4 regions of the Janthinobacterium sp. GW823-FHT01H08 genome follow, and region 3 is predicted to be linked to each of the others. Evidence: predicted binding sites of a transcription regulator. Region 3 holds the regulator's gene; each other region holds the start of a gene.
The links. The regulator FNR, encoded in region 3, switches genes on or off when oxygen is low (the NO sensors DNR and NnrR bind a similar motif). The targets are predictions, from matches to a motif close to TTGATNNNNATCAA.

Region 1: the regulator FNR is predicted to act here: its motif matches at 3,226-3,239, upstream of AC3RCG_RS12200 (bacteriohemerythrin).
Region 2: the regulator FNR is predicted to act here: its motif matches at 4,138-4,151, upstream of AC3RCG_RS19310 (OmpW/AlkL family protein).
Region 4: the regulator FNR is predicted to act here: its motif matches at 5,903-5,916, upstream of AC3RCG_RS04805 (IPT/TIG domain-containing protein).

The regions. Positions count from the first base shown of each region.
Region 1 is NZ_CM179504.1:2,707,342-2,715,083, forward strand. Features, by position in the region: gene AC3RCG_RS12190 (TonB-dependent siderophore receptor) at 1-1,548, opposite strand, end outside; gene AC3RCG_RS12195 (hypothetical protein) at 1,884-2,744, shown strand; gene AC3RCG_RS12200 (bacteriohemerythrin) at 2,752-3,150, opposite strand; gene AC3RCG_RS12205 (hypothetical protein) at 3,450-3,605, opposite strand; gene AC3RCG_RS12210 (hypothetical protein) at 3,746-3,931, opposite strand; gene AC3RCG_RS12215 (PepSY domain-containing protein) at 4,062-6,593, opposite strand; gene AC3RCG_RS12220 (branched-chain amino acid aminotransferase) at 6,792-7,742, shown strand, end outside.
Region 2 is NZ_CM179504.1:4,318,946-4,326,687, reverse strand. Features, by position in the region: gene AC3RCG_RS19340 (DUF1987 domain-containing protein) at 1-267, opposite strand, end outside; gene AC3RCG_RS19335 (SiaB family protein kinase) at 290-847, opposite strand; gene AC3RCG_RS19330 (SpoIIE family protein phosphatase) at 913-2,070, opposite strand; gene AC3RCG_RS19325 (NAD(P)H-dependent oxidoreductase) at 2,311-2,901, opposite strand; gene AC3RCG_RS19320 (MerR family transcriptional regulator) at 2,975-3,337, opposite strand; gene fur (ferric iron uptake transcriptional regulator) at 3,412-3,852, opposite strand; gene AC3RCG_RS19310 (OmpW/AlkL family protein) at 4,217-4,834, shown strand; gene AC3RCG_RS19305 (MetQ/NlpA family ABC transporter substrate-binding protein) at 4,913-5,740, opposite strand; gene AC3RCG_RS19300 (methionine ABC transporter permease) at 5,766-6,440, opposite strand; gene AC3RCG_RS19295 (methionine ABC transporter ATP-binding protein) at 6,433-7,242, opposite strand; gene AC3RCG_RS19290 (YbaN family protein) at 7,567-7,742, opposite strand, start outside.
Region 3 is NZ_CM179504.1:287,546-295,287, reverse strand. Features, by position in the region: gene AC3RCG_RS01250 (response regulator) at 1-789, opposite strand, end outside; gene fnr (fumarate/nitrate reduction transcriptional regulator Fnr) at 1,029-1,787, shown strand; gene AC3RCG_RS01240 (FixH family protein) at 1,914-2,438, opposite strand; gene ccoG (cytochrome c oxidase accessory protein CcoG) at 2,585-3,967, opposite strand; gene ccoP (cytochrome-c oxidase, cbb3-type subunit III) at 3,972-4,892, opposite strand; gene AC3RCG_RS01225 (cbb3-type cytochrome oxidase subunit 3) at 4,885-5,085, opposite strand; gene ccoO (cytochrome-c oxidase, cbb3-type subunit II) at 5,087-5,701, opposite strand; gene ccoN (cytochrome-c oxidase, cbb3-type subunit I) at 5,717-7,144, opposite strand; gene ccoS (cbb3-type cytochrome oxidase assembly protein CcoS) at 7,373-7,549, opposite strand; gene AC3RCG_RS01205 (heavy metal translocating P-type ATPase) at 7,552-7,742, opposite strand, start outside.
Region 4 is NZ_CM179504.1:1,072,866-1,080,607, reverse strand. Features, by position in the region: gene def (peptide deformylase) at 195-737, shown strand; gene fmt (methionyl-tRNA formyltransferase) at 831-1,787, shown strand; gene AC3RCG_RS04815 (LysR family transcriptional regulator) at 1,818-2,720, shown strand; gene AC3RCG_RS04810 (tautomerase family protein) at 2,721-3,128, opposite strand; gene AC3RCG_RS04805 (IPT/TIG domain-containing protein) at 3,274-5,745, opposite strand; gene metH (methionine synthase) at 6,383-7,742, shown strand, end outside.

The DNA of each region.
Region 1 (7,742 bases), 2.4 Mb from region 3:
GAAGCTGGCGTAGGCCGAATACTGCTTGTTGATATCGAACACGGCGCCCACATACGGCGTGACTTCATTGCGCGTTTCCACGAAGTCGCTGTTGTCCGTGTGCACGCCTCGTGTATCGTAGTTGCGCGTATCCGTGCGGTAAGTACTGCTGCGCGCGCCGATGATCACATGCAGCGGGTCGGCCAGGCTCAAACGTGTGCCCACATAGCCGCCCGCCAGGCGCGTCACGGTTTCCGTGTGCGAGCCGTCCGGGTGGAACACGGGGCGGGGGATGTTGCCCGTCCAGCTGCGGTAATCGGGGACGACGTTCGGGTAGTTGATTTCCGCCTCGCCGCCCAGCGAGCGGGCGCGCTGGTTGCCGCCGTTCCAGCCGGCGATGGCCGTATGCTTGCGCCCCAGCAAGGTAAACGGGCCGCTGGCGTAGACGTCGAAATTATCGCCCGTGGTCTTGCCCGGGCCATAGGCGCCCGTCCACAGCAGCATGCCTTCGCCCGTGGCCGGATCGGGCTTGCCGCCGCCCGCATAGGCGACGGTGGTGCGGTTCGTGCTTTCCGTGCGCGCATAACCAAGGTGCATGTTCCAGTTGCCGGGCAGGCGCTGGTCCAGCGACGTGAAGATGGTGTGCTGCTTGTTGGCCCAGGTGCTCCAGGGCGTCGTGAGGCTGGTGTTGCGCGGCAAGTTCGCCAGGCTGCCATCCGCATTCCAGTACGGCACGGCACCCCAGGTGGCGCCTGTCGGCTTGTTGTCCTGGAAGTCGACGCCCGCCGTCAGCAGGGTGCCGGGACGCACGTCCGCTTCAAGGATGGCCATGCCCACCGTCTTGCGCTCGTGGTACATGTCCAGGTAGGAATCGCGTTTTTGCCAGGCCAGGGCCGTGCGCGCGCGCACGCTCCCCTCCGCGTTCAGCGGCGTGGACAGGTCGGCTTCGAAGCGCTGGTCATCCCAGCGGCCCATGATGAGACCGGCGCTGGCCTGGAAGTCCTTCGTTGGACGCTTGCGTATCATGTTGATGGTGGCGGACGGGTCGCCCTTGCCGCCCATCAGGCCCGTGGCGCCGCGCACGACCTCGATGCGGTCATACAGGATGGTGTCTTGCAGCGGCGCATTGCCGCCGCGCGCCATGCCGTCGATCTGGAGATTGTTGATGCCGAAGCCGCGCGCATAAAATGTCGTGCGCTCCGTGTCGTTCTGGCCCACCTGGATGCCTGTCGTCTGCGCCAGCGCCTGGTCCAGCCGCACGGCGCCCAGGTCGTCGAGCAGCTGGCGCGTGATGACGCTGACCGATTGCGGCGTCTCGCGCAGCGACAGGTCCATGCGCGTGGCGCTGCGCGCTTCGCCGGCCGTGTACGACTGCGTGCCTTCCGTCGTCGCGGTCGACTGGCCCAGCACGGTGACGGCGGGCATGGTCACGTCGGCCGCGGCGGCGTCGGCGGCCTGTGCCGGCAGGGCCACGCCGGCGGCAAGACTGAGCAGGCTGATGTGTAATACACGGGGGAGGGCGCGCAAGGCGGGCTGGCGCGAAGATGAGAAGGCTGTCGTTGATTGCATTATTTTCCTGGATATTTTTAGTCGTGAGTGTTCCTATCTCGTCTGGCGAGCTGCTCAGTAGCTGGGGGATGGCGTAACGCTGGCCCGTGGTCTGGCTTGGATAGCAGTTCCACCGCAAGGCCCGGCGCGGACGGGCAGTGGAAAAGAAAGGCGCGCGATTCCTGCCACTTTTGTGAATAAGAATCATTATCAATATAGGTGATATTTGCCAAATAATCAAGCGTGTGCACCAAAGGAGTGCAGGCGGGAGTGCCGGCAGACCCGGGGCGGCGCATCGGCTTGCCTTCTGCGATAATGCAGGCGCTGACAAATATTTTCCTTAATGAAAGAAATGCATGCGTACATGGATCGCTTGTGCCGGATGGTTGTGTGTCGTTTCGCTGGGTCAGGCCCAGGAACACGCGCCGCCGCCGGCTGTTCCCGCGCCGCTGCAGAGCGCCAGCGTGCCGCCCGCCGCCGATGCCGTTGCGCCACCGCTTGCGCCGGCCACATCCGCGGCATCAGCACCCAAGGCAACGGCGCCAGCAGAGGAAGCCTTGCCACCGCAAACGGTGACGATCACGGCCACCAGCGATGCCAGGGCGCCGCACGTGCGGTTCACGGCATACCGTGAAAGTTATCTGACGGCCAGGAAAGTGTGGCAAGTGTCGAGCGGCAGCGTGGTCATGGCCCTGCGCCTGATTCCTGCCAAGCTGAGCGCCACCATCGACGATGTGCGCGTGGCCTTGCAAGGCAATGGCGCCCCCATGCCGATCAAGGTGTCGGCCGGCGGCGTGTTTGTCGTGCCGCTCAACGATGATATTGCCGCGCAGGACGGCACGTTTTTGGTGAACAAGGGCAGGGGCGAGCTGACGGCCAATATCGTGCTGCAGCCGTCCGTGGCGCGCGATGCGTGGAACGTCACGCGCGTGGGGCAGGTCTTGCGCGACGCCCGGCGCGCCGTGCGGGCCATCACGCCGTGGTACAAGCGGCCGTTCGCCAGCGACGTGCAATCGCTGGCCTTTTGCGCGGCCGAGCGGGGCAGCGCCTTGCAATTGATGGATGGAGAACAGCTGATCGCGACGCTGCCCATGAACGAGGCGGCCGTCAACGACATCAACCAGCCCGTGTTTTGCAAGATTTTCGACGGCGAAGACAAATACCCGGGACACTACCGCGTGGTCATGCCCGAGCAGGCGACGGTGCTGTTGCTGTAATTAACTGCTAGTTAGGCTGGCGCTGCACCAGTTCCAGCGCCGCCGCCAGGGCCAGGTCCATGGTGGCCTGGTGGAAGATCAGCCACTGCGGCAACAGCGACAGCGCATGGCGGCCCTGTTCCAGGTCGCCTTCATCGACGGCGGCCCAGGCATGGTGCAAGCCGCTGAGCACGCGGGCATGCTGTTCGCGGTGGTTGGCCAGCGAGGGAAAGCCGATTTGCTCCATCAAATCTTCTTCCTCGCGGAAATCGCGTTCGACGGCCGCAATCAGCTCGCGAAACGCCACGCTGAAATGCTGGTCGCTTAATTGCCCCAGCCGTGCCAGCTCCTGAAACAGCGCCTCATGCGCCTCGTCGATGGCGGGAACGCCCAGCGCCATCTCATCTTTCCAATGCGATTTACCCATGCCGATGCCCCCGGTGAAGTCCGTCGCGGCGCGAAGCGGACTGTTCCAGTGTGGACGCAGCGAAGGGCGAAATCCATGATCTGGATCAAAAGTATGGTGAAGAGGGGAAGAGGAAAGCAAGACAAAGACAAATCGACGAAGGGAACAATTCCCCACTCGCAATAAAGCGGTCTTAACGATGCGCCGTGTTACCGAGCGCCGCTGAAAAACGCCGCTGGCAAGGCGTCTTTGACGCAGACAGTACGCTAGTACGGCAAGTCAAAGCAACGCAGCCAGCGACGTTTTCTCAGCCGCGCGTCTTATTGCCGAGGCCAGCGGGCCCACAGAGCTTGCGCATCGACATTCGGCACCTGCAACTGCTGTCCGGCCGACGTCTGCATCGCATCCCTCAGCACGAGGGGCACGAGCATCAGGGCCGACAAGGCAAGGCAGAGCAGCACTTTGAGCGTCAACATGGTCGTCTCCCGGTGTCCCGGCGGCGGCGCGGGGATGCGGCGCCTGCCGGTCACGTCCTATGTACTACCATGCTTGCAGTTTAGTTCATCTGATTGAAACTTCAACTAGTTGCTGTGATGCACTGCACCAGTGACGCCTCTTATTTGGCCTTGCGGCTGCGCCGCGGCTTGCCTGCGGCGGGCAGGAAAGAGTCGAACCACACTTGCGTCAATTGCCGCGTATTTTTCGCCGCTTCGCGCTTGACGGCGGCCGTGGCGTGGCCGCGCGCCGTGTTGGCGACGCGGTTGGCGGCGCTCAGGTACATGCTCATCCAGGGGTTTTTCATGGCTAGCCTCGCAAACAGTGGGTGGGGGCGGCGCGGATATGCCGCCATGCCGCTACTGTAGTCCGATGGCCGGCGCTGACCGTGCGGCGGCCCACATAGCCGGGCGGCGCTGGCAATGTGCTGAGGCAGATCAATACACGTCGCGGCGGTAGCGCCCGGCCGCCAGCAGGGCGTCGAGACCGTCCTGTCCCAGCACTTCTTGCAGTACAGCATCGATTCCCGCCGCCATGCCTTGCAGGCTGCCGCACACGTAGACGATGGCGCCTTGCGCCAGCCAATCGCGCAGCTCGCCGACGTTGGCGCGCAGGCGGTCCTGCACGTATTCGCGTTTGCCGCCCTCGTTGCCGTCGCGCGAAAAAACACGGTCCAGGCGCGCCAGGTGGCCAGCGTCCAGCCAGCCTTGCAACTCTGCGCCGCAGACGCTGTCAACAGCTTGCTGGCGCTCGCCGAACAGCAGCCAGTTACGGGCCAGCCCCGCCCGCTGGCGCGCGCGCAGGTGCGACCGCAGGCCTGCCAGGCCGTAACCGTTGCCGATATAAATGCAGGGCACGTCGACCAGGGCGGGCGCGAAGGCGGGATTGGCTTGCAGGCGCAAACGGATGCCGGCGCCCACTGGCGCGAAGCGCGTGAGCCAGCCGGAACAGAGACCGTACCCGTCGTTTGTGCCGCCCGCGTGGCGCTCCTGGCGCACCAGCAATTGCAGTTCGCCATCGGATGGCAGCGAAGCGAGCGAATAGCTGCGCGGCGCATGCTGGGCACTTTGCGCGTCGCCCTCGCTGCCATCCGCGTTGCAGGCGATGATTTCCGCCAGCGCGCCCGCTTCCCAGGCAGCATCGGCGGGGCCCGTCAAGGTGATTTCATGCAGTTCGCCGCCCAGGCTGCCCGGGTTCAGCAGCACGCGGCGCGTCAGGCGCCATTCGGCGTACGACGCTTCTTCCTGTACGCCGATGGCGTCGATGGCGCTGCCGCTGCAGCTGCAGCTGGCCAGCGCTTGCGACCAGGCGGCCAGGGCGGCGGGGTCATGCTTGTCCACTTCGATCAGCGGGAACATGGGCGTGGCGCCCAGTGCTTGCAATTGTTGCGCCAGCGCATGGCCAAAGCCGCAGAAGGCGCCGTAATGGCGGTCGCCCAGGGCCAGCATGCCGAATTCCAGGCCCGCCAGCGGCGTGCCCGCCGTTTGTTGCAGCAGGCGCGCGAAGCGGCGCGTGCCGTCCGGCGCCTCGCCTTCGCCAAAGGTGCTGGCGACGATCAGGGCCCGTTCGTACTGGCGCAATTGCGCGGGATCGAAACGGTCCAGCGACTGCACGTCGACGGCCACGCCGGCCTGCTGCAAGGCGCGCGCGCTTTCCAACGCCAGGCGCTCGGCCTGTCCCGACTGGCTGGCGTAGGCCACCAGGGTCGGTAAACCTGTGTCCGTCTTGCCCGGCGCGCCGGCGCCCAGCAGAGCGCGCTGCGCTTGCACAGCCCGCTTGGCCTTGCGGCGGCCCAGGTACAGCATCCAGCCCGTGACGGCGAACAGGGGCAGGCCCAGGCTAGCGAGCGTCACGATGACGCGGCCCGGCAAGCCAAAATACGTGCCCATGTGCAGCGGATAAATGATGTTGACGAGGCGTGCACCCAGCGCCTGCTGGCTGTAAGGTTCGTTTTCCGTGAGCGTGCCGTCGGCCGGCGCAATGCTCATGCGGCTGCGCGCCCGTTCGTGCGGCGCATCGCCGGCCAGCCACGTGAATTGCACGGCTTCGCCGGGGCGCACGGGCAGACGCACCGTAGCCAGGGTCCAGCCGGGGGCGTGCTGCTGGAAAACGCTCCAGGCCAGGCCGATGTCGGCGACAGGCGATGGCTCCTGCGGCGCCCCTTTCTTGCCGGGCGCCTGCGCCGTCCGGGGCGGCTTGCCGGCCCAGGCGTCGATATTGTCGCGCACCACGTCATAGCTCCAGTAGATGCCCGTCAGGGTCAGCGCCACATAGACGACCAGGCACCAGGTGCCGGCCACGGCGTGCAGATTCCACAAAAAGGAGCGGCCTTTTAATGCAGGGTCGAAGGTCAGCCAGGTGCGCCAGTCCAGCGGACGGCGGGGCCAGCGCAGGTACAGGCCGGACAGTGCCAGGCCCAGCAGGCACAGGGCCAGCGCGCCCGCCACTTGCCGGCCCGGATCGCGCGGCAGCAGCAGCCAGCGGTGCAAGGACTCCGTCCATTCGAAAAATGCCGCGCCCGCCAGCGCGGGCTGGGTCGCGCCCGTGTACGGGTGCAGATAAATGGATGCGCCGCGCCGTTGGCCATGCTTCGGCGCGAAAAACAGGCGTGGCGCCGCGCCCGCCTGCGCATACATGGTGACCGAGGCCACGCGCTGTCCGTGTTCGGCCGCGGCGATGCTTGCGAGCTGGGCCGGCGTCAGCGGCGCGCGCGTTTCCACGGGGACATGGCGCACGCCGGGGTTCATAACGTCGAGCAATTCATCCTTGAAGGCCAGGGTGGCGCCGCTCAGTCCGATGATCACCAGCACCGTGCCGGCCGTGATGCCGATAAACCAGTGCAATTGAAACCAGACCTGCTTCCAGTTCCAGTGCCAGCGCCGTTGTTGCGGGACGGCAAGCTGACGAGTCTGCGTCGCCTCATCGGCGCCGGCGCGCGGCAGGGGGTGTGGAAGGGAGGAGGTCGTCATGAAGCGGCTTTCGATAGCGCCGCCATGCGGGGCATCAGGCATGGCGGGGAAGAAGGAGGATTGACATAGTAACGAAAACGAGAATCATTCGCAAATGATGACTCCCTGTTGTCGCGGGGTGGTGGCCATTCTCGTTTGCCTGATCGGGCGCTGGAGGCGCTACAATAGGGATACTGTTCACTAGTTCCCATTGCTGCCATGACCACTTCCACACCGAATCTTGTCGTCACCCCATCCGCCCACCCCCTGTCCGACGCCGAGCGCGCCGCGCGCATGGTCAACCCGGCGTTTGGCCGCATCTTCACGGACCACATGGTGGTGATTCCTTACCGCGACGGCAAGTGGCAGCAGGGCGAACTGAAGGCTTACGGTCCTTTGACGCTGGACCCGTCCGCCTCGTCGCTGCACTACGGCCAGGCCATCTTTGAAGGTTACAAGGCGTTTGCCCAGCCCGATGGCAGCATCAAGACCTTCCGTCCGGAACAAAATGCCGAGCGCTTCAACCGCAGCGCCGCGCGCCTGGCCATGCCGGCCATTCCCGTCGAGCTGTTCCTGGAAGCGGGCGATGCGCTGATCGCGCAAGACCGTAACTGGGTGCCGAAGAACACGGGCGAGAGCCTGTACATGCGTCCGCTGATGATCGCCACCGACCCCTACCTGGGCGTGCGTCCATCGGAAGAATACCTGTTCGTGCTGTTCGCCTCGCCGGCCGGCGCCTACTTCCCGAAAGGCGTGAAACCCGTCACCGTGTGGATCAGCGAAGACTTCGTGCGCGCAGCGCCAGGCGGCACGGGTGAAGCCAAGTGCGCGGGCAATTACGCGGCCAGCCTTATGGCCCAGTCGCAAGCGCAAGAGAAGGGCTGCGACCAGGTCGTGTGGCTCGACGCCGTGCACCGCGAGTTCATCGAGGAAATGGGCGGCATGAATCTGTTCTTCGTCTACAAGGATGGCGAGAAAGTCACCGTCGTGACGCCGGAATTGACGGGTACCTTGTTGCCAGGCATCACCCGCCGCAGCCTGCTGGAAATGGCAAAAGACCTCGGCTATGCGACGGAAGAGCGTAAATTGTCCGTCCAGCAATGGCGCGACGACATCGCCTCGGGCCGCATGACCGAAGTGTTCGCCTGCGGCACGGCCGCCGTCATCACG
Region 2 (7,742 bases), 2.1 Mb from region 3:
GGCCGCCTGGTTCAGGGTGTCGAACAGGGTAAACAGCATCTTCGTGCTGGAGCTGTTGAAGTAGGCCAGCGAGACGTTGACGGTGATGGCAGCTTCGCGGCAGCCTTCCAGATAGGCGCGCACGGCGGCGATCAGCGGACCATAGAAGGCGGCCGCGTTTTCCGGATACGACTCGCCCTTGATCGACAGGGTGTGCTGCTCGAAACGGAAGTCGATTTCGGGCGAACTCGGGGTCGCGGCGATGAACAGTGGTGACGGTAATTGCATATGCTTTCCTGAGTCGGCTCTTTCAAATGATGGCTTTGATGCAGAAGATGGTGTGGCCAGGTTCCTGTGGGTCCTGGACGAATTCGAATTCCAGCGGCTCGCTGGCGTCGCGCGCCATGGTGAGAAAACCCAGGCCCGCGCCCTTGCTGTCCGATGGCGCTTCCTCGCGCAGGGCCTTCTTGTAGGCGAGGCGGATTTCTTCCATCGTCATCGTGTGCAGCGGTTCCAGGCGGGCGCGGATCTGCGCCACGTTGTCGGTCGAGACGGGGTTGGCGCACAGCAGAAAAAAGCTGTCGCCGCGCGTGCCGATGCAAAACGAGCCGCGCCGCATCTGCTGGTCCAGCTGCGCATCGGGCGTCAGGCTGTCGGCCGAATAATGCATGATGTTTTGCGACATCTCGATGAACGAGGAAAAGATGCGCCGCCGGGTGGGCCCGGCCGCGCCGGCCGTATCGAGGCGCGCCTTGATGGTTTCGGAAATGGCGCTCACCACGTGCTGCGAGAAATAGCCCACGTAAAAAAAGATGATGTTGCGCTTGCGGGCCACATCCCAAAACTCGTTGAATTCTTCGTACAGCACGTGCGTGCTCCTGGCTAGCCGGTGACCCGGTGTCTTGTTGATAAGGTGGCTCGATGGCGCCCAGACTACAGGCGGAAACAGAAAAAGGTCAGGTCGTCGCGGCGTGGCTGTTTTCCCTGCCAGGCGGCGCTGTCCTGCAGCAGGGCCGCCGCCACGTCGCCGGCCGGCGCGTCGCGCCGCGCCAGCAGCTGTTCGCGCATGCGCCGCTTGCCGTAGGCGATGTCGCGCGCGCCGCCGATCTGGTCGAGCAAGCCGTCGGTGGTGAGGAACAGCAGGCTGCCGGCGGGAATGTCGGGTGTCTCGTTGTGCCAGCAGTAGCCGGCCGGCGTGTCAACGTAGCCCACGCCCATGCGCGCGCCATCGATGGCGCGCACGGCTTCTTCGCCCGGCGCCACCACGTAGAGCGCCAGTTTCGCCCCTGCGAAACGCAGGCTGGCGCTGGCCGTGTCGTAGCATAAAAAGGCGCAATCCATGCCGTCGTTCGAGCCGGCGTGGCCGGTGGCCGCGCCGCTGTCGGCGCCGTCCTGGCCCAGCAGGGTCTTGATGGCGCGGCTGACGGCGCCGATCAGAGCGGCCGGATCGCGCGGCCCCCGTTCGCGCAAGGACTGGCTCAGGGCCGACGAGGCGATCAGGGTCATGAAGGCGCCGGGCACGCCGTGGCCCGTGCAGTCGGCGATGGCGGCGAACCAGCCCCCTTCGTGGCGTTCGAAAAAGTAGAAGTCGCCGCCGACGACGTCGCGCGGCTGCCATTCCAGGTGCGCGTCGGGCAGGGTGGCGCGCAATTCCGCATCGGAGGTGCGCAGCAGCGCGCGCTGGATCACGCTGGCGTAATCGATGCTGTGCATGATCTGCCGGTTCTTTTCCGCCTGCATGGTGGCCACCACGTTCATCAGCTGCAGGCCGAAGCCCACGCCGGCCAGCGCGCCATCCTCGGTGATGATGAAGCCGTCGGCCAGCGCCTTCTCTCCCGCTTCCACGGCGCGGAAGGTGAGGTCTTCGATGCTCATGGCGCCATCGACGATCAGCGGTTCCTTGTCCATGAAGGCGATGCAGCTCTTCTTGCCGTACACCTCGTGATAAAAGGGCTTGGACATCTGCGACATGAAGATATTGCGGCTGATTAAGCCGATCGGCTTCTGCTGCTCCGTGACGGGCAGGCTCATCATGTCACGCCGTTCCGTGAACAATTCCAGCACGGCGAAGTTGCTGGCGTCGGCCTGCACGGATTCCGTGGGAACGCACAGATCAAGCGCCACGGACGTGCGATAACGGGGAAGATGCAATCGAGAAGCGTTGAACTCCACAGCGGCTACCTTTACATGACGATCGGACCTTTGTTGTCGCGAGAGCAAGGCGACTGACAAACAGGCAATATCATCATGGTAGCCGCTGAATATGACGGCTTGATTACCGGCTTGTCAAAACCGTATGCAAGATGGCTGCATGGCAATCCGTTGCCGGGCTTACAGACGCCTGGCCAGCGCCTGTGCCTGCTCCAGCCAGCGCGCGCGCTGCGTGCCGGTGGAATCGATCATGGGGCCGAAGCAGGCCACCTTGACCGGCTTGACGCCGCAAAATTCCAGGGTCGTCTTGCGCAGCTGGTGAATGCCGGGCATGTGGTAGACCCAGCGGAAATACCAGGGCGGCGTGTCCATCGCCACCAGCAGCTGCGCCGTGCGGCCCTTCAGCAGCTGGGCGGGAAAGGCCTTGCCCGGGCGGTATTTGAAGGCAAAGCCGGGCAGGAAGATACGGTCGACAAAACCTTTCAGCAGGGCCGGCGCGCCGCCCCACCAGATCGGGTAGGCGAACACCAGGTGTTCGGCCCAGCTGATGGCTTCCTGCGCGGCCAGCAAGTCTGGCTCCAGCGGCTGCACCTGGCGGTAGCCTTCATGCAGGTTCTGGTCGAAGTCCAGCTGGCCCAGGCGCAGTTCGCGCACGGTATGGCCTGCGCTGCGGGCCGTGGCGGCGTAGGCCTCGGCCAGGGCGGCGCAGAAACTGTCGCTGGACGGGTGGCCGAGGAGAATTAAAATGCGCTTCGGTGTAATTTTGCTCATGCTGCAGGCTTTCCGTTAAAGAAGAGCTTGCATGCTAAAGCCTGCCCCTGGGGGCAGAGTCAAGCGCGCAGTGTCAGGCTGCCTGCAGTTGCTGGCGCGCCAGGCAGTCGCGGATTTCCGTATCGATGTCGGCCAGCTGCGCGTCGAGCTGGCGCAGGCGGGCGATATCCTGCCGCACCTGCGCGCGCTTGGCGTCGATGTGTCGCGACAGGGCGGCCCAGTCCGTATCGTCGCCGGCCAGGACGGGCAGCAGTTCGGCCAGGCGGAAGCCCAGGACCTGCGCCTGGCGTATCAGTTTGACCTGCGCCAGGTCTTGCTGCGTGTAGACGCGATAGGCGCCGGAACGGCGCACGTCGCCCAGCAAGCCCAGCGCTTCATAGTGGCGCAAGGCCTTGGGCGAGGTGCCCGCCAGGCGGGCGATTTCTCCGATGTACATGCTTGTCCCTTGTTGAGCTGCGGCGCACGCAGTGTAGCGCAGGTGGCTTGCCAGGCGCTACCTTCCGCGCTGCCTCAGGAGGCTTTGCGCGGCGGGACTTTCTTCGCCGTGCACTCGGCGCAGGTGCCGTACAGCGACAGCGCGTGCTCGTGCAGCACGAAGCCCCGTTCGGCGGCGATCTCGTTCTGGCGCAGTTCGATGCCTTCGTCGACGAATTCATCGACCTTGCCGCAACCCGTGCAGACCAGGTGGTCGTGGTGCTGGCCTTCATTGAGTTCGAACACGGCGTGGCCCGATTCGAAGTGCCGGCGAAACAGAATGCCGGCCTCGGCAAACTGCATCAGTACGCGGTAGATGGTGGCCAGGCCCACGTCGATCTTTTCAGCCAGCAAGAGTTTGTAGACATCGTCCGCACTCAGGTGCTTGATCGTGCCTTCCTGGAACAGCTGCAGAATCCGCAAGCGGGGGATGGTCACTTTCAAGCCCGATTCACGCAGTTCCCTCAATATATCCATGTCTCCCATTCCTTTTTGTAGTCGCTGAGCGAGGTAAGCCATTATATCGCAAATGATAATCATTACCATTATCATGTGTGCACTGGAAATAGTATGCTGCAGGGGCCGGCGGCAATCCAGTGACATCGGCGCAAGTAACCATTGCGCGGCGCGCAACTTGTCTCAGCATTGCGCGGCTGGCTGGCCGCTGAAATAGGGGACCTTGCATCCGGTCACGCTGCATTGCCGCATTTTCTTGACTTGGGCAAAGGAAAAAATCCGTCTAGTGATGCCATCTAGCACTATTTGATGTGGATCAAAGTTTTTGTTGCACTGCACTCTTAGACTTCGCAGCGTTACTTAACGACAAAAAGAGGGAACTAGAATGAAAAAGTCCGCAACTGCAGCAGCAATCGTCCTGGCCGCCATCGGCGCCTTCGCCGGCAACGCAATGGCACAGGAAAGCCCATGGCTGGTCCGTGCCCGCGCCGTGCACATCGATCCGGCCAACAAATCTGCTCCTGTTGGTGGCGTCGGCGCATCCGACCTTATTCACGTCAGCAGCAAGACGATTCCTGAAATCGATATTTCGTATTTCTTCACGCCTAACATCGCTGCCGAGCTGATCCTGACGTATCCGCAAAAGCATGACGTTACCTTGTCCGGCACGAAGATCGGTACTTTCAAGCATTTGCCGCCGACCCTGTCGCTGCAATACCACTTCATGCCTGAAAAACAGTTCAGCCCATACGTAGGTGCCGGCGTGAACTACACGAATATCTCGGACGTGAAATTGCTGAACGGCGCAGGCCGCCTGGAGCATGACAGCTGGGGCTACTCGCTGCAAGCCGGTGTCGATTACAAACTGGACAAAAACTGGTCGCTGAACTTCGACATCAAGAAAGTACAGATCCGCAGCGACGTACTGGCCGGCGGCGCCAAGATCAGCGAAGTCAAAGTCGATCCTATCCTGATCGGCGTAGGCGTGGGCTACCGCTTCTAAATAGTGATGGCGCCCGCAAGGCGCGGACAATAAAAAAGGACGGCCTTGGCCGTCCTTTTTACGTTTGGTGCACGCTGTTTATTTTTTCAGCGTCTTTTCCAGCGCCAGCTGGTAGTCCGTCTTTTCGTAACCGGCCAGGTATTTGTTCGTCGCGTCGAGGAAGGCGCGCGAGCGGTAGGCCGCTTCCAGGTCCTTCACCCATGGTTTACCCTTGTCGGCCGTGCGGATGGCGACCAGGTTGATGTAGCTGTCCGAGATCTTTTCCACGCTCAGGGCCGAGGTCAGCTTCATGCCGGCGGCCAGGGCGAAGTTACCGTTCACAAAAGCGTAGTCGGCATCGGCCAGCGAACGTGGCAGCTGCGCCGCTTCCAGCGGCACCAGTTTCAGCTTCTTCGGGTTCTCCAGCACGTCGCGTTCGGACGCGCGCAGCGGATCGACGTTCGGTTTGAGCTTGATCCAGCCCATCTTGGCCAGCATCACCAGCGCGCGCGCCTGGTTGGTAGGATCGTTCGGCATGGTGATGGTGGCGCCGTTCTTGACTTCGGCCAGGGTTTTCTGCTTGCCGCCGTACAGGCCGATCGGCATGGTCGGCACGGTGATCAGGGCGCTCAATGGCAGCTTGTTATCGGTGGCGAATTTGGTCAGGTAGACGATGTGCTGGAACACGTTGGCGTCCAGCGAGCCTTCGGCCAGCGCGTAGTTCGGCTGCACGTAGTCGTTGAATTCCACGATCTTGACCTTGTAACCCTGTTTTTCCAGGATAGGCTTGATGCCCAGCTTCAGCTGGTCGGAATACGGGCCGGAGCTGGTGCCGATGACGAGTTCTTTCGGGTCCTTGGCATGGGCGGCGGTGGCGAAGGCCAGGCTGGCGGCGGCCAGGAGCAAATTACGGCGAAGGTGGTTCATGCAGGTCCTTGTTTCTGAATTTGAATTAACGTTTGTCGAGGCGCTTGGCGATGCGCGTGCCGGCGAACTGGATGGTTTGCACCAGCACGATCAGGATGGCCACGGTGGCGACCATGATGTCCGTCTCGAAGCGGTAGTAGCCGTAACGGATGGCCAGGTCGCCGATACCGCCGCCGCCCACCACGCCGGCCACGGCCGAATACGACAGGAAGCTGATCGACAGCACGGTCAGCGCCAGCACGAGGCCGGAGCGCGCTTCGACCAGCAGCACGCGGAAGATGATCTGCATTTCCGACGCGCCCATGGCGTGCGCCGCTTCGATCACGCCGCGCGGCACTTCGCGCAGGTTCTGTTCCACCAGGCGCGCCAGGTAGGGAATGGCGGCGAACGACAGCGGCACGGCAGCCGCCAGCGGGCCGATCGAGGTGCCCGCGATGATGCGCGTAAACGGCGTCAGGGCGACGAGCAGGATGATGAAGGGGAAGCTGCGCACGGTATTCACCAGCCAGCCCAGGATCGTCGACAGGGGACGGTTTTCCAGCGACTGGCCTTCCGAGACGAGGAACAGCAAAATGCCCAGCGGGCCGCCGATCAGGATGGCGGCGGTCAAGCCGATGCCCAGCATGGTCATGGTCTGGCCCAGCGCTACCCAGATTTCCGGCAGCAGCTTGATGACGTTATTGATCGATTCTTCAAACATGTGTTGCATCCTTCCATGCAGTGGCTTCAAACGCCTCGGTGCCGTAATACGCCAGCTCGCGTCCCAGCGCCGTCTTGCGCGGAGTGGCCGTGTCGCTCAAGTCGAATTGTTCGGCGATGGCGCCGTTTTCCACGACGGCCACGCGGTTGCAGATGGCGCCCAGCACCGACAGCTCGTGGCTGACGATGACGATGGTCACGCCGAGGCGCGCATTGATGTCGCGCAGGGTGTCGAGCAGGGCGCGCGTCGTTTCCGCGTCCAGCGCGGACGTCGGCTCGTCGCACAGCAGCACGTCGGGGTGGCTGGCCAGGGCGCGGGCGATCGCCACGCGCTGCTTCTGCCCGCCGGACAATTGCGCCGGATAGCTGTGCAGCTTGTCGGACAGGCCGACGAGCGCCAGGCATTCCTCGACTCTGGCGGCGATCTGCTCGCCCTTGGTCGTGCCATGGATTTTCAGGGGGAAGGCGACGTTGTCGAAGACGCTGGCGTTTTGCAGCAGGTTGAATTGCTGGAAAATCATGCCGATATTCTGGCGCGCGTCGCGCAGTTCGCTCTTGCCCAGGCGGGTCAGTTCGCGCCCGGCCACGGTAATGGTGCCGCTGTCGGGGCGCTCGAGCAGGTTAATCAGGCGCAGCAGGGTCGATTTGCCGGCGCCGCTCTTGCCGATCAGGCCGAAAATATCACCGGGATAGACTTCCAGCGTGACCGATTTGACCGCGTGGAATTGTTCGCCTTTGGGCAGCGCGAAGGTCTTGTTCGCGCCATCGATGCGAATCACCGGCGTACGGTGTGGTGTGGTCATGCAGTGTTTCCTTTTTTATTGGACCGTCACAGGCTTGCTTGCAGGGGCCAAATCGCCCAGCCTGTTACGTCGGTTGCGTAGTATACCTCCGATCGTGTTATTACTCCTACGACAGAATCTTGCTTTGAATATGCAAATAATGTCTATGCGACTGTTTTCAAGTGAAAAAAGCGGGAAAGCGGCGTTCTTGCCGAATTTAATCGCGTGGACTGGCGTGGCGGAGCCGCATCTTGGTGAAAAGTTCGACGCGCCCTGTGCAGGCATCGCGGTGATTTTATGTGCGGTTCGGCTCAGTTGCCGTTTTTTCGCCGCGGGCAGGGCCGTTTACTGCCTGCGATTGTCCTCTTCACGGGCAGATTCTGCTCCGCTGGCCGCAGGACCTTCGGGACGGCGCAACAGGTAGATGAGCACGGCGAGCTCCATGGCGCCCACCATGGCGATGACCCACCACGGCGGATGGCCGAGGCACATGGCGACGAAGCCGATGGCCATGCCCAGGC
Region 3 (7,742 bases):
TACGGATTTCAGGCGCTTGAAGCTGTTGACGGCCGTGATGCCGCGGCTGTTGGTGCTGACCATGGTGCCTTCGCCATCGTCCTTCAGCAGCCGGGTGGTCGTCAGGTTGGCGTTCGGCAGGCGCGGCTGCAGCAAACGGCTGGTGTCGGGATGCAGCACATAGCGCGGCACGGCGCCGCGCGTGAGGACGAAGTAATAGCCGCTCTTGCCGATCTTTTCCGAGCGCAACCTCCCCAGCAGGTTATCCTTGTACAGGCGCAGCACGCCGATCACCACGCCGGCCACCTGGCCATCGGCGCCCAGCACGGGCGCGACCATCTGCACGATGGGCATGCCGCTCGATTTGCCCAGCATCGGCTCGGTGATCATGGGCTGGCGCGTGCGCAGCACGGTCTGGAAATACTCGCGCTCGGCGACGTTGATGCCGGCGCGCCCCGCCACTTCCGGCATGTCGGCCACGACGGCGCCGTGCGCGTCGAGCACCAGCACGTCGTCGAACAGCACCAGCATCGAGCGGCGCGAATAGTATTCGCGCAATTGGGCGGGCTGGGTGATCAGTTCTGGCGGCTGCTGCCGGGCCGTCAGGGTGACGATCTGCAGCAGCATGCCCAGCTTGTCGTCGAGCTCGGCGGCGGTGCGGCTGATCAGGGACGACTGCTGGCTCAACAGTACCTTGGTGAAATCGTCGCGCATGTGCTGCACCTGGATCATGGTGACCAGCGCGATCATGGCGATCGAGGTCAGGCTGGTGGCCAGCGCGACTTTTGCTTTGATGCCGAGAGGCTTCATGATTTCCTTTTCAGTACCGGGCGGCACAGGCGGCAGATAATGCTGTCAGGAATTTTCCTATCAATACCCCAGCTTGGCAAGCGCCGCCACGCAAATTGCCCTCTCCGCATGGGCTTTTGACGATGTTGCCATATAATTAAAGTCGGAACGTCGTTTATTCAGCGAAATTGCGGTGAAATTGGCACACGGCAACCCTGTATGCAGTAAACTTGTTGTTGCATTTTCTAAAAGGTACCGACATGACTGAAGCGCTACTCACTCCAACCTCGCCCACAGTGACCGTGGAAGCGTTGCGTGCGCGATGCTCGACCTGCAGCATGCATCAATTGTGTCTGCCGATGGGCCTCGACGTGGGCGACATGGACAGACTGGACCAGATCATTGGCCGCCGCCGCAAGATCGTGCGCGGCGCTTCGCTGTTCCGCATCGGCGACTCGTTCCAGAACCTGTATGCGATCCGTCTGGGCCACTTCAAGACCTACCAGATCAATCCGGGCGGCGAAGAGCAGGTGACGGGTTTCCAGATGGCGGGCGAACTGCTGGGCATGGACGCCATCAGCGCCGACCGCCACCACTGTAATGCGGTGGCGCTGGAAGACAGCGAAGTGTGTGAAATCCCGTTTTCCAGCCTGGAACAATTGCTGGGCAATATGCCGACCCTGCTGCGCCATTTCCACCGCATGATGAGCCAGGAAATCACGCGCGAGCAAAGTGTCATGCTGTTGCTGGGCAACATGCAGGCGACGCAGCGTTTTGCCGCCTTTATCGTCAACCTGGCGTCGCGCTATGAAGCGCGCGGCTATTCGGCCAGCAAATTTCAGTTGCGCATGTCGCGCGAGGAAATCGGCAACTACCTGGGCCTGACCATCGAAAGCGTCAGCCGTTTATTGTCGAAATTCAAGAAGGAAGGCTGGCTGCGCGTTTCCAACCGTGAGATCGAGATCTTGCAGCCGGCCAAGTTAAAAGCTATTACAGCCGGCACCGACGTCTGCAAGTAACAGCACCGTCAAAACCTACTGCGCGTCGTGCTTTGCGGCCTGCGATGCTCGCTGTGCTATAGCACAGCTGTGCTTCTCAGCCACAAATCACTGCCGCTCGCTACGGTTTTTTCCCGGCGCTGTACGTTATAGCTCTTCATCCGCGTGCAGCGCGATGCTGCGTTGCACAGGCCAGGTCCAGATGCCGGACAGGCGCCACTCGCGTTTGTCGTTTTCCACCAGCACTTGCCAGCGGCTGCGCTCGAGCATCGGCAGCGTCACGGAAAAATTGCCGGCCGCATCGGGTTGCACCAGCAGCTTGATATCCTTTTCCGGCAGGGTCGCATGCGCCAGGTGCAGCTGCAAAGGCCCCTGGTACGCCTTGCCGAAGCTGTGCACGGAGCCGCTGAGGCGCGCTGCAGCGACGTCATACGACAGGGTCGTATCCATGGCCAGGTCGCTGGCGATCGTGTCGCGCTTCAAATCCTGGTTGATCGCCTTGCCCTGCTTGTAATAGTCGCCCACCACCAGCGCGTCGGGCTGCGTAAACGCGATATAGCCCATGAAGCTGCCGACGACCACGGACAGGCCGGGACCGATCATCAGCAGCCATGGCCAGCGATGCTTGTACCAGGGGGCAACGGGAGGTTGCAGTTTCAGACTGTCGGACATTGTGTTCTCCTTGGGGGTGGACCCTTTGGGTCCGACTCCAGCTTTTGCTTCCGGGTTGAAAATCAAGTGACCCTAACGCATGATTGATGATACCCCTACGGCGAAATAACGGGGTCGGACCCGGAGGGGCCGACCCCAAATCAACGTCACCGCGGCACGATGAACACCGCGCTTTCGCGCACATGCAGCGACGGGTCGTCCAGCGAGTGCAATTCGATCGCAATCTTGTTCGAGCCCTTCTCGCCGACGCCGTGCGGCACGCGCAGGCGGATCGGCCAGCCCAGCGTTTCCGTCGGCTGCAAGGTCACTTCGTCGCGCGTCAGCAAGGTCAGACCCGGCAAGCCGGAAGCGCTGATTTTGAAATGCTGGCTTTGCTCCGAGGTGTTCATGATCTGCAGACGATAGACGTTTTCGATCATGCCGTCTTCCACCTCGCGTCCCATCGAACCGCGGTCGCGGATCACGTCCATCTTCAGGGGCGTGCGCAGGGCCAGCGAGGTACACACGGCGATGATGATCAGGGCCAGGATGGACGTGTAGATCAGCACGCGCGGGCGCATGGCGCGCTGGCGGATCTGCTTCGAATTGAAGTTGTTTTCCATCGCATGGTCGGTGCTGTAGCGTATCAGGCCACGCGGCCGCTCGACCTTGTCCATCACCGTATTGCAGGCATCGACGCAGGCGGCGCAGCCGATGCATTCATACTGCAGGCCGTTGCGGATATCGATACCGGTCGGACACACCTGCACGCACAGGGTGCAATCGATGCAGTCGCCCAGCTTGTCGTTGTTGCCGGCCTTCTTGCTCATGGCGCCGCGTGGTTCGCCGCGCTTGGCATCGTAGGTGATGATCAGCGTGTCCTGGTCGAACATGGCGCTCTGGAAGCGCGCGTAGGGGCACATGTATTTGCACACCTGCTCGCGCAGCCAGCCCGCGTTGCCGTAGGTTGCCAGGCTGTAGAACAAGACCCAGAACCATTCCCAGGGACCGAAATTGAGGGTGGTCACCTCGCGCGCCAGTTCCTTGATCGGCGTGAAGTAGCCGACAAAGGTAAAGCCCGTCCACAGGGCGATGGCGCCCCATACCAGGTGCTTGGCCGTCTTCTTGAACGCCTTGCGCACGGAGGGGCCCTGCTTGTCGAGGGCCATGCGCGCGCTGCGCGTGCCCTCGATGCGGCGTTCGACCCACAGGAAGATTTCCGTGTATACCGTTTGCGGGCAAGAAAACCCGCACCACACCCGCCCGGCAATGGCCGTGACGAGGAATAACAAATACGCACAGATGATCAGCAGGGCCGCCAGATAGATGAAATCCTGGGGCCACAGCACGACGCCGAAAATGTAGAACTTGCGCGTGGTCAAATCGAACAGCAGGGCTTGCCTGCCATTCCAGGTCAACCACGGCAAGCCGTAGAACGCGAGCTGGGTAAGCCATACGCATACCCATCGCCAGGTAGCGTAGCGTCCTTTGGCCTCGCGAGGGTAGATTTGCTCGCGGGCCGCATACATCTTGATGACTTGAGGTTCCATTACATCATTTCACGGGCGTCTGGGGATTCGACAGGCTCCAGACATACGCCGACAGCACGTGTACCTTGGATTCGCCGAGGAAGTCGCTGAAGGCCGGCATGGTGTTGTTGCGACCCTTGCGCACGGTTTCCATGATGGTATCGGCGCTGCCGCCGTACAGCCAGATCTTGTCCGTCAGGTTAGGCGCGCCGAGCATCTGGTTGCCCTTCGCATCGGCACCGTGACAGGCCATGCAGGCGCCGAACTTGGCCTTGCCCAGCACGGACTTGACGGGGTCCGACGTGGAACCGGACAGACTCAGCACGTAATGGGCCACGTTCTCGACATCTTTTTCGGAACCGAGCGCGGCGCCCATCGGCGGCATCTGCCCATTGCGGCCATGCATGATGGTGGTCTTGATGATGTCGGGATCACCGCCATACAGCCAGTCCTTGTCCGTCAGGTTGGGGAAGCCCTTGTTGCCGCGGGCATCCGAACCGTGGCACTGCGCGCAGTAGGTCAGGAACAGACGCTGGCCGATCGCTTGCGCCTGCGGATCGGCGGCCACCGTCTTCAAGTCCTGGCTCAGGTACTTGTTGAACAGGGGGCCGTAGTCGGCTTCCGCCTTCTTCAGCTCTTCCTCGTACTGGCCCGTCGATTTCCAGCCCAGGCTGCCGGCGTAGGTGCCCAGGCCCGGGTACAGGAACAGGTAGGCCAGCGCGAAGACGATGGTGATGTAGAACAGCCACATCCACCAGCGCGGCATCGGCGTATTGAGTTCCTTCAAGTCCTCGTCCCACACGTGGCCCGTGGTGCCGTCGGCGGGGGCGCCGGCGGCCACTTTCACTTTCGACTGCGAGTACAGCAGCACGCCGCAGCCGATGATGCCCAGCAGGGACAGCACGACGATGTAGATATTCCAGAAGCCATTGGTAAAGTCAGCCATGGTTGCGCTCCCCTTGTGCCGGCGCGGCATCGGCCGGATAGTCGAGCGCCTCGTCGGCGAACGGCAGGCGTGCCGCCGCGTCGAAGTCGCCATTGCTGCGGCTGAACGTCCACCACAGGATGCCCACGAATGTCATAAAGGAAACCACCGTCATGACGCTGCTGGCGCTGTCAAACAGGTTTTCGATTGCCATGCTAATTCCTTGTTTTGATTAATGTACCGAGGCCTTGCAGATAGGCGACCAGGGCGTCTTCTTCCGTCTTGTCCTGCAGCTGCGCGGGGCCGGCGGCGATCTCTTCGTCGCTGTACGGCTGGCCCAGGCGTTTCAGGGCGCGCATCTTCGGCATGATGTCGTCAGGCACCAGCTTGGTCTTCGCCAGCCATGGGTAGGCCGGCATGTTCGACTCGGGCACCACGTCGCGCGGGTTGTTCAAGTGCGTGCGGTGCCATTCGTCGCTGTAGCGGGCGCCCACGCGGGCCAGGTCCGGCCCCGTGCGCTTGGAACCCCACTGGAACGGACGGTCGTAGACGAACTCGCCGGCGACCGAATAGTGGCCATAGCGTTCCGTTTCCGCGCGCAGCGGACGCACCATCTGCGAGTGGCAGTTGTAGCAGCCTTCGCGCACGTAGATGTCGCGGCCCGCCAGGCGCAGCGGCGAATACGGCTTCAGGCCGGCGACGGGCTCCGTCGTGCTCTTCTGGAAGAACAGGGGGACGATCTCGACGGCGCCGCCGATGCTGATCACCACCGTGACCAGGGCGATCAGCAGCCAGGGGTTTTTCTCAATCCATGCATGTGAAAATTTCATTTGCTTTCGCTCCTATCAGGCGTGCGCCGCGTTCAGTTCCGGAATGCGGGCGACGGGGAGTTTGCTGCCGCGCAGAGTCATCCAGGTGTTGTAGCCCATGATGCACATACCCGACAGGTACAGCAGGCCGCCGGCCACGCGCACCACGTAGTACGGATACGTTGCTTTCACGCTCTCGACAAAGGTGTAGGTCAGGGTGCCGTCCGGATTGACCGCGCGCCACATCAGGCCCTGCATCACGCCGGCGATCCACATCGCGGCGATGTACAGCACGATGCCGATGGTGGCCACCCAGAAGTGCACGTCGACCAGGCGCGTGCTGTGCATCTGCGTGCGGCCCGCCAGGCGCGGCAGCAGGTAGTAGATCGAACCCATGGTGATGAAGCCCACCCAGCCCAGGGCGCCCGCATGCACGTGGGCAACGGTCCAGTCGGTGTAGTGCGACAGCGAGTTGATGGTCTTGATCGACATCATCGGACCTTCGAAGGTGGCGATGCCGTAGAACGACAGCGAGACGATCATGAATTTCAGGATCGGATCGGTGCGCAGCTTGTGCCAGGCGCCCGACAGGGTCATGATGCCGTTGATCATGCCGCCCCAGCTTGGTGCCAGCAGGACCAGCGAGAAGACCATGCCGATCGATTGCGTCCAGTCAGGCAATGCCGTGTAGTGCAGGTGATGCGGGCCCGCCCACATGTAGGTGAAGATCAGCGCCCAGAAGTGGACGATCGACAGACGGTACGAGTACACGGGGCGCTCGGCCTGTTTCGGGATGAAGTAGTAGACCATGCCCAGGTAGCCGGCGGTCAGGATGAAGCCCACCGCGTTATGGCCGTACCACCACTGGATCATGGCGTCCTGCACGCCCGCATACGCGGAATACGACTTGGTGAACGAGGCTGGCATGACGGCGCCATTGACCACGTGCAAAATCGTCACGGCCAGGATGTAGGCGCCGAAGAACCAGTTGGCCACATAGATGTGCTTGACCTTGCGCTTGATCAGGGTGCCGAAGAAGACGATGGCGTAGGCGATCCAGACGACGGCGATGAGGATGGCGATAGGCCATTCCAGCTCGGCGTATTCCTTGCCGCGGGTCAGGCCCATGGGCAGGCTGACGACCGCGCACAGGATTACCGCTTGCCAGCCCCAGAAGGTAAAGGCGGCCAGTTTGTCGGAAAACAGGCGCACCTGGCAGGTGCGTTGCACGACGTAGTACGAGGTGGCGAACAGGCCGCAGATGCCGAAGGCGAAAATCACCGCATTCGTGTGCAGCGGACGCAAGCGTCCGTATGTCAGCCATGGTATGTCGAGGTTCAGGGCAGGCCAGGCCAGCTGAGCGGCGATGATAACGCCAACCAGCATGCCGATGATGCCCCATACCACAGTAGCGACCGCGAATTGCTTCACGATCTTGTAGTTATAGTTCAGCGATTGATCCACAAAGACTCTCCCTGGAATTACTATTTATGATGGTGGCCAGAGAGTAAGTGTTTGACCGCGAAAAAACTTTGATGTGGATCAAAATTCCCCGGATGAAATAAGCGTAGCGAACTGGCATCGAAATAAAGTGATATTTCGATCAAAAAAGCCGTACAAGATCCCTGCAAAAAGGGCATGTGGAGCAGACGCGCCGGCCATGGCGTGCGGGACGCCGGCCGGGCGATGAAGTCAGGGATGCGGTTCGCCGGGCGCCGGCTTGACCGTCGTATCGTCGTCCTGCAGCACGCGCAGGCCCGGTCCGACGAGGTCGTCGAACTGGCCGCTGTCCGAGGCCGTGAAATACACCCACAGGGCGATGAAGACGACCACGACGCTCAGGGGGATGAGGAGATACAGTGCTTCCATGTTCAGGCTTTCCGCAGGCGCAGGGCGTTGGCGATGACGACGGCCGAGCTGGCAGCCATGCCGACGCCGGACAGCCAGGGGTTCAAGAAGCCCAGCGCGGCGGCCGGGATGGCCGTCAGATTGTACAGCGTGGCCCAGCCCAGGTTCTCGCGGATGATGCGCATGCTGCGCGCGGCCGTCTTGGCCGTGTCGA
Region 4 (7,742 bases), 790 kb from region 3:
GGCCATGGGCGTCTGTGATAAAATTTCCCTTTGCAGCAAACGAATAGCGCACTGGCAAACGCATCTGCCGCGCCGTTGCGCCACACGCGCCCAACCGTAGCGTACTCAAAAATAAAATAGCCCTGCCATCGTTCGCATGGCCCAGGCATGAATAATCCGGCGCACCGGCGCCCACCTTAACCAGTCGAATCCGTATGTCCATATTAAATATCCTGCGTTACCCCGATCCTCGCCTGCACACGATCGCCAAGCCCGTCACCGAATTTGACGCGCGCCTGCAAACCCTGATCGACGACATGGCCGAAACCATGTACGACGCCCCGGGCGTCGGCCTGGCCGCGTCGCAAGTGGACGAGCATATCCAGATGATGGTGATCGACACCACCGAAGAAAAAAACCAGCTGCAAGTATTCATCAACCCGGAAATCACCTGGGCCAGCGAAGAAAAGCAGGTCTACGACGAAGGCTGTCTGTCCGTGCCCGGCGTGTATGACGGCGTCGAGCGTCCGGCCCGCATCAAGGTGCGCGCCCTGGACCGCCACGGCAAGCAGTACGAGCTGGAAGCCGATGGCTTGCTGGCCGTCTGCATCCAGCATGAGATGGATCACTTGCTGGGCAAGGTATTCGTCGAATACCTGTCGCCGCTCAAGCGCAACCGCATCAAGACCAAGATGATCAAGGAAATCCGCGGTCTCGAGCGCGAAGCGAGCTTGCGCGCACAGAACCGTCGTTTCTAAGCCGCTGCTGATAGACTAAGCAACAATAGTCGTAACACCACGCCAGCCTGGCGCCTCCGGCCCGGGCCTGCGCACCTCACGTCAAGGAACGCTATGAAAGTGATCTTCGCAGGCACGCCTGAATTCGCCGCCACGGCCCTGAAAGACTTGCACGAAGCGGGATTCGAGATTCCGCTGGTGCTGACCCAGCCCGACCGTCCTGCCGGACGCGGCATGCAGCTGCACGCCTCGGCCGTCAAGCAGTACGCGCAGCAGCACGGCATCGAGGTGCTGCAGCCGCTGTCCTTGCGCATGGACAGCAAGGACCCGCAGCGCGCCGCCGAGGCAAAAGCGGCCCACGAGCGCCTGCTGGCCACCGATTACGATGTGATGGTGGTGGCGGCCTACGGCTTGATCTTGCCGCGCAGTACGCTCGACATCAAACCCTGCATCAATATCCACGGTTCATTGCTGCCGCGCTGGCGCGGCGCCGCGCCGATCCACCGCGCCATCGAGGCCGGCGACGATGAAACGGGCGTGACCATCATGCAGATGGAAGAAGGCCTCGATACGGGCCCCATGCTGGCCATCGAGCGCACGCCCATCGAGGCGGGCGACTCCACCGCCACCCTGCACGACAAATTGGCCAAACTGGGCGGCAAGATGATCGTCGAGACCCTGCGCAAGATGCAGCAGCAGCCGCTGGAAGCGGTGCCGCAGCCGGAAGCGGGCGTCACCTATGCGGCAAAGATCGCCAAGGAAGAAGCGGCGCTCGATTTCAGCTTGCCGGCGCTGGAACTGGGCCTGAAAATCCGCGCCTTCAATCCGTTTCCCGGCGCCTGCGGCCAGGTCGATGGCGTCACCATCAAGATCTGGGCCGCCGAGGTACTCGACGCGGACAGCAAGGAAGCGCCGGGCCAGGTGCTGGCGGCCGACGCCCAGCATGGCATCGTCGTGGCCTGCGGCAATGGCTCGCTGCGCCTGACGGAACTGCAAAAACCGGGCGGCAAGCGCCTGCCCGCAGCCGAGTTCATCAAGGGCTTCCCCCTCGAAGGCAAGCGTTTCGTTTAATTAAGCCATCGATACCGGCGGCAAGCGCCCATGGACCAGCTGACCGCCCTGCGCGCCTTGCGCCGCGTCGTGGAACTGGGCAGTTTCACGGCCGCCGGCGCCGCGCTCGGCATTTCCCACTCCATCGTGTCGCGCCAGATCCGCCAGCTGGAAAGCCAGCTGGGCGCCCAATTGCTCAACCGCACCACGCGCCGCTTCGCCCTGACGGCCGCCGGCCAGGAATACTATCTGGCCAGCCGCGACATCCTCGACGCCCTCGATGCGGCCGACCGCGCCGTCGCCATGCACCAGGCGCAGCCGTCCGGCAGCCTGCGCATCAATGCGCCGATGGCCTTCGGCACCCTGGAACTGGCCGCCTGGCTGCCCGACTTTACGCGCCACTACCCGTACATCCACATCGATCTCGTCTGCAATGACCGCATCGTCGACCTGATCGACGATGGCTTCGACGTGGCGCTGCGCCTGGCGCGCGGCTTGCCCGACTCCACCCTGGTGGCGCGCCAGCTGGGCAGCAGCCGCACCTTGGCCGTCGCCTCGCCCGCCTACCTGGCCCGCCATGGCCATCCAGCCACGCCGCACGACCTGGCGCAGCACGATTGCCTGATGTACAGCTCCGGCGAGAAGCCGGCCGAGTGGTCGTTCACGGATGCGGGCGGCGCCGTGCACAAGGTAGCCGTGCGCGGCAGCCTGCAAGCCAATACCAGCGTGGCCCTGCGCGAGGCTGCCGTGGGCGGCATGGGCATTGCCGGCGCGGCCGGCTTCATCGTGCGCGACGCGCTGCGCAGCGGCCAGCTCGTGGAAGTCTTGCCCGGCTACACCTTGCGCCCACGCACCTTGTACGCGCTGTATCCGCACAGCCGCCAGCTGTCGCCGAAGGTCAGGGTCTTCATCGATTTTGCCGTGCAACACTATCAAAATCACCGCTGGGATTGATCAGGCCGGCTGCAGCGCCTTGCGCACGGCGCGGAACTGCTGCGTCAAGCCGCCGTAGCCCCAGGCCGCCTGGCGCGCGTCGTGCACGTGGATGTAGCTGACGTCATGCAAGGCGCCGAGATGCTCATGCATGGCGGCGAACACGGCGGCGATATACGCGGCCTTTTCCGCCGCCGTATTCGTTTCATCGCTGATCAGGATATCTAGGAAAAAGCTGGCCTTGCCCTGCACCTGCAGGGATGGCCCGCCGACAAACCAGTGCGCCGCGTCAAGATGGCTGATCGCCACCGACGTCAGTTCGGGCGCCTTGTGCAGCAACTGTGCCGTCAAGGTGCTCAAGGTGGCGGCGATGGCGGCCGACTGGCGCGCATCGGGCGTGGTGGACAAACGCAGGTTCAGAATGGGCATGGGATGCTCCGCAAGTGGATGAAGCCCCATTCTAGGCAGGCGGGAGGTGAAACGGCAGCCCTCGCCAGGTACAGGATCTGTGCATATTCCACACAAAAAAAAAGGGCTTGCCGCGGCAAGCCCTCGTTGCATCGAGCCCGCTGGCTTAGCGGCGCTGCACCCTCATCAGGCGTGCGCCCACGGACGACGACAGGCTGACCTCGAAACGGCCGCCGGCCGGCAAGGCGCTGACGTCGACGCTGGCTTTGCCGCCCGTCAAGTCACTGGCGACCACCGTCTTGCGGCCATCGGCGGCCACGTGCAGCACGGCGGCGTAGGGTTCCGCATCGGCATTCCAGACCAGCGCCAGCTTGCCGCCGCTTTGTGTCGCATCGAACGTGGCATCGTTGGCGGCGGCCCTGCTGCGGCGCGCAGAGCGCTCCAGCTTGGCTAAAGCCTTGCCATTTTGCAGCACTTGCACGTCGCTGATGTCGCCCGGGTTGGCGAAGCTGACGCGGAAATGACTCATGGCGTTGCCGCCATGATCAGCCACGGAAACGCCATCAAAAGGCAAGTCGATAGTCTGTCCCGACGCCGTCAGCACGCGCAGGGTATATGCATGGCCGCTGCCGCCGGCAGCGGGGCCGATGCGCGCAGATGAGGCAACGGCGGGACGCAGCCCCACACCGGCTGGCGTGATGCGGCCGGAAATGGTCAGATAGCCGTTCTCGGCCACGGACATGCTGGCGGCCAGCACATTGCTGCCCGTCACCTGCGTGCTGCGCCTTTCCAGGAATTGCTGTACCCGCACATAGCTGTAGTCGGAGAACCAGGCACCGCTGCAATAGCTCATCACGTCCTTCATCGGCGTAGCGCCATACACGGCCTTGCTCAACTGGCCAATGATGCCCGCATAGTCGCTGTTGTACAGCGGTTGCGGGCCCAGTTCGCCATTCGGATACGGGTAGTCGGTGGCCGCACTGGCTGGACCGCCGCAGGCGACGTGCTGCAGCGAGTGGTTATGGCCCAGCTCATGCACAAGCGTGGTCAGCCATTCAGGCCAGCTATTGCCAAAGGGATCGACGGAGGCAATGCTGTTGAACCTGGCATCGAGGCCGATGGCCGCCGTGAAGGCATTGCTGCTGCCCGTCGGGTTGATGTAGGCCAGGCCGGCGGTGCGCGTGGAAGACATTCTCGGCACGAAACCATAATAATAGGCGCCGCGGTCTTCCAGTGCACGCTTGTTGTCCAGCTTGTCCAAGGCATCGCTCCACCAGCTGTCGGCCGTGCTGCTGCCTGGCATGCTCAGCGCCGTGCGCGTGGTGATGCTGATATTTTCCGCCGCATACGGATACACGCGCGTCAGTGCAGCACGGATCACCTCGGCGTCCGGCAATTGCGCCACACCATCATCGGTGCTCAGCGGTACCAGCACCAGGTGAATTTTCGCTGCGCTGCCCACCACGGGCGCCGCTTCCTGGCTCACTTGCACGCCGTCATTGCCCACTGCCGTCACGCGCACGCGCACGCCGGGCAAGATCCAGCCAGCAGGCAGGACGGCGCTGAAATTGCCGTTGAAACTGTAATCGCTTTTCACCGTCGGCAAGACCGATGGGCCGCTCATGGTAATGCTGCCCAGGTTGCCGCCATTGGCGGCGGTCGCATTCAAGATCACGGCCGGGCTGGTCTGGCCTGTTTGCGTGGCCAGCACGGAGACGCGCACGGCGGCCGGCTTGCCGCGCGTCAGGCGCAAGGCGGCATCGCTGGAATTCAAGTTCAGTACCTGCGCGAAATCAATGCTGCCCAAGGTAAAGGCCGACACCGTGCCCGCATTCACGGCGATGCGCGAAGCGGCCGACAGCATCACGTTGCCCGTTGCCGACGCTGGCGCAGACAGCAGCAGCTGGCTGCTACTGGCGCTGACGATGACGGCTGGCGTACTGCCCACCGTTGCCGAGCTGACCTGGTCCAGATTGCTGCCCTGCAGCGTCACCGACAAGGTCGCGCCGTTGACGGCCGACGTGATCGACGTCACTGCCACGCTCGCCAGGACCGTGTACGTGTCGCTGCTGATCACATCGTTGTACGGACCGCGCACCGTCAGCGCGCCTGTCGCTGCGCCCGCAGGCACCACTACCGTCACGCTGCCGGCTGTCTGGCTTTGCGGCGTTGCCGCCGCGCCACTGCCGAACTGCACCGCCGTCACGGCGCCCATGCCGCCGCCCGCGATCGTCACGCTGGAACCGACGCCGCCCGTCGCTGGCGCGATGCTGCTCACGCTCAGCGGCAAGTACACATTGACGTTATAACTGGTGGTCGCCGTGCCGCTGGCGCTGACGAGGCTCAAGGCGCCCGTCACAGGGGTGCCCGGCATGGCCAGGGTCACGCTGGTGTCGCTGCTGGCACTGGCGGCAACGTTCACGCCGCCTACCTGGAAAGCCGTCACGCGGCTCAGATTCGTGCCCGTCACCACCAGCCTGCCGCCCACGGCGACATTCGCCGCCGAGACGGCCGTTACGGCAGGAACCACGGCAGGATTGCCCGACGTGGTCGCCACCGCCGTGTCACCACCGCCGCCACCGCCGCAAGCGGACAGGCCCAGCACAAGAAACAATGCAACAAGCAGATGGTTTTTCATGGATGGCAACCATGTTGGTGCAGCGCGATGCCGGGGAGGACACGAGAGAAATGTGACATATTGGTGACTTTTGGTGAGAATGTGATTTCGAAGAACCCATATTATCGGTTAATTCGATTCCCAAAGACAACTATTAATGCTTTTGATTCAATTGGTTTTGATAATAATAAAGTATTCGTCTGGAAATATTTATCTAAGAATTATTCGCCCCCACCTACATGGCCTTGAATCAAAATTATTTTCCTTTGCAGTTATTGCCATACAATCTATTAAAAACAGGCTGCTATGGCGCCAATAATGTGGGAATTTTTCCACAGCCTGGAGGACATATCTTCCTGGCAATTTTGGCGGAAGAATTAACACTTTGAGTAAGATTTTCAGGAATGTCATTTCAGAATCAGGCGCGGCGCAAGCCGATCTGTTGCAAGCAAGCCTGCCGCGAGGCGAACGGCCGCTTTTGCTTAAAACCAAAGCAGCCTGATGCCGTATAATTTTAGACCCGGTGATTCAGGCGATTGCCACCTTCTGCCTGCCCTACCCGGCGGGCACACTCCGTCAGCTGATCCTGCTGGCCCGCAACCGCCCCGTACCTGTCTTGTCGCCGCGCCGCCGCCCGTTTGCCTATTGAAAGCATGAAATGAACGATACCGTGATCCCCGCCATGTCCCCGACCGAAGCCACCTTGCGCGCCATCCTGGCGCAGCGGATCATGATCCTCGACGGCGCCATGGGCACGATCATCCAGCAGTACAAGCTCGACGAAGAAGCGTACCGTGGCGGTCCCGCCGGCCGCTTCATCGATTTCGCCGCACCGGCCGACAGCGGCGCACGCGAACTGTTCGTCAAGGGCAACAATGAGCTGCTGACCCTGACGCAGCCGCACATCATCCAGGAAATCCACGAGCGCTACCTGGCGGCGGGCGCCGACCTGATCGAAACAAATACCTTCGGCGCCACGACGATCGCGCAAGACGATTACCACATGGCCCACCTGGCCTATGAAATGAACGTCCAGGCGGCCAAGCTGGCACGCGCCGCCTGCGATAAATATTCCACCCCGGACAAGCCGCGCTTCGTCGCGGGCGCCCTGGGACCCACGCCAAAGACGGCCTCGATCTCGCCCGACGTCAACGACCCGGCCGCGCGCAACGTCAGTTTCGACCAGCTGGTGGCCGCCTACCTGCAGCAGACGCAGGGCCTGGTGGAGGGCGGCGCCGACGTGCTGCTGGTGGAAACCATCTTCGATACCTTGAACTGCAAGGCGGCCCTGTTCGCCATCGACCTGTTCTATGAACAAAACCCTACCGTCGTGCGCCTGCCCTTGATGATTTCCGGCACCGTCACGGACGCCTCGGGCCGCATCCTGTCGGGCCAGACCGTGCCCGCCTTCTGGAATTCCGTGCGCCACGCGAAACCGCTGACCATCGGCCTGAACTGCGCGCTGGGCGCCGCCCTGATGCGCCCGTACGCGGAAGAACTGGCCAAGATCGCCGACACTTTTGTTTGCATCTACCCGAACGCGGGCTTGCCCAATCCCATGAGCGACACGGGCTTCGACGAGTTGCCAGCCGACACATCCGCCCTGCTGCGCGAGTTTGCCGACGCGGGCTTTTTGAACATGGCGGGCGGCTGCTGCGGCACCACGCCCGAGCACATCGCCGCCATCGGCGAGTTGCTGTCGAAAAACACGCCGCGCACCGTGCCGGCCCCGTCGCACGACTTGCGCCTGGCGGGCCTGGAACCGTTCGTCGTCAACGACGAGTCGCTGTTCGTCAACGTGGGCGAGCGCACCAACGTCACGGGTTCCAAGGCGTTCGCGCGCATGATTCTCAACGAGCAATACGACGAAGCCTTGTCCGTGGCGCGCCAGCAAGTGGAAAACGGCGCGCAAGTGATCGACATCAATATGGATGAGGCGATGCTCGATTCGCTGGCCGCCATGACGCGTTTCCTGAACCTGATCGCCTCGGAACCCGATATTTCGCGCGTGCCCATCA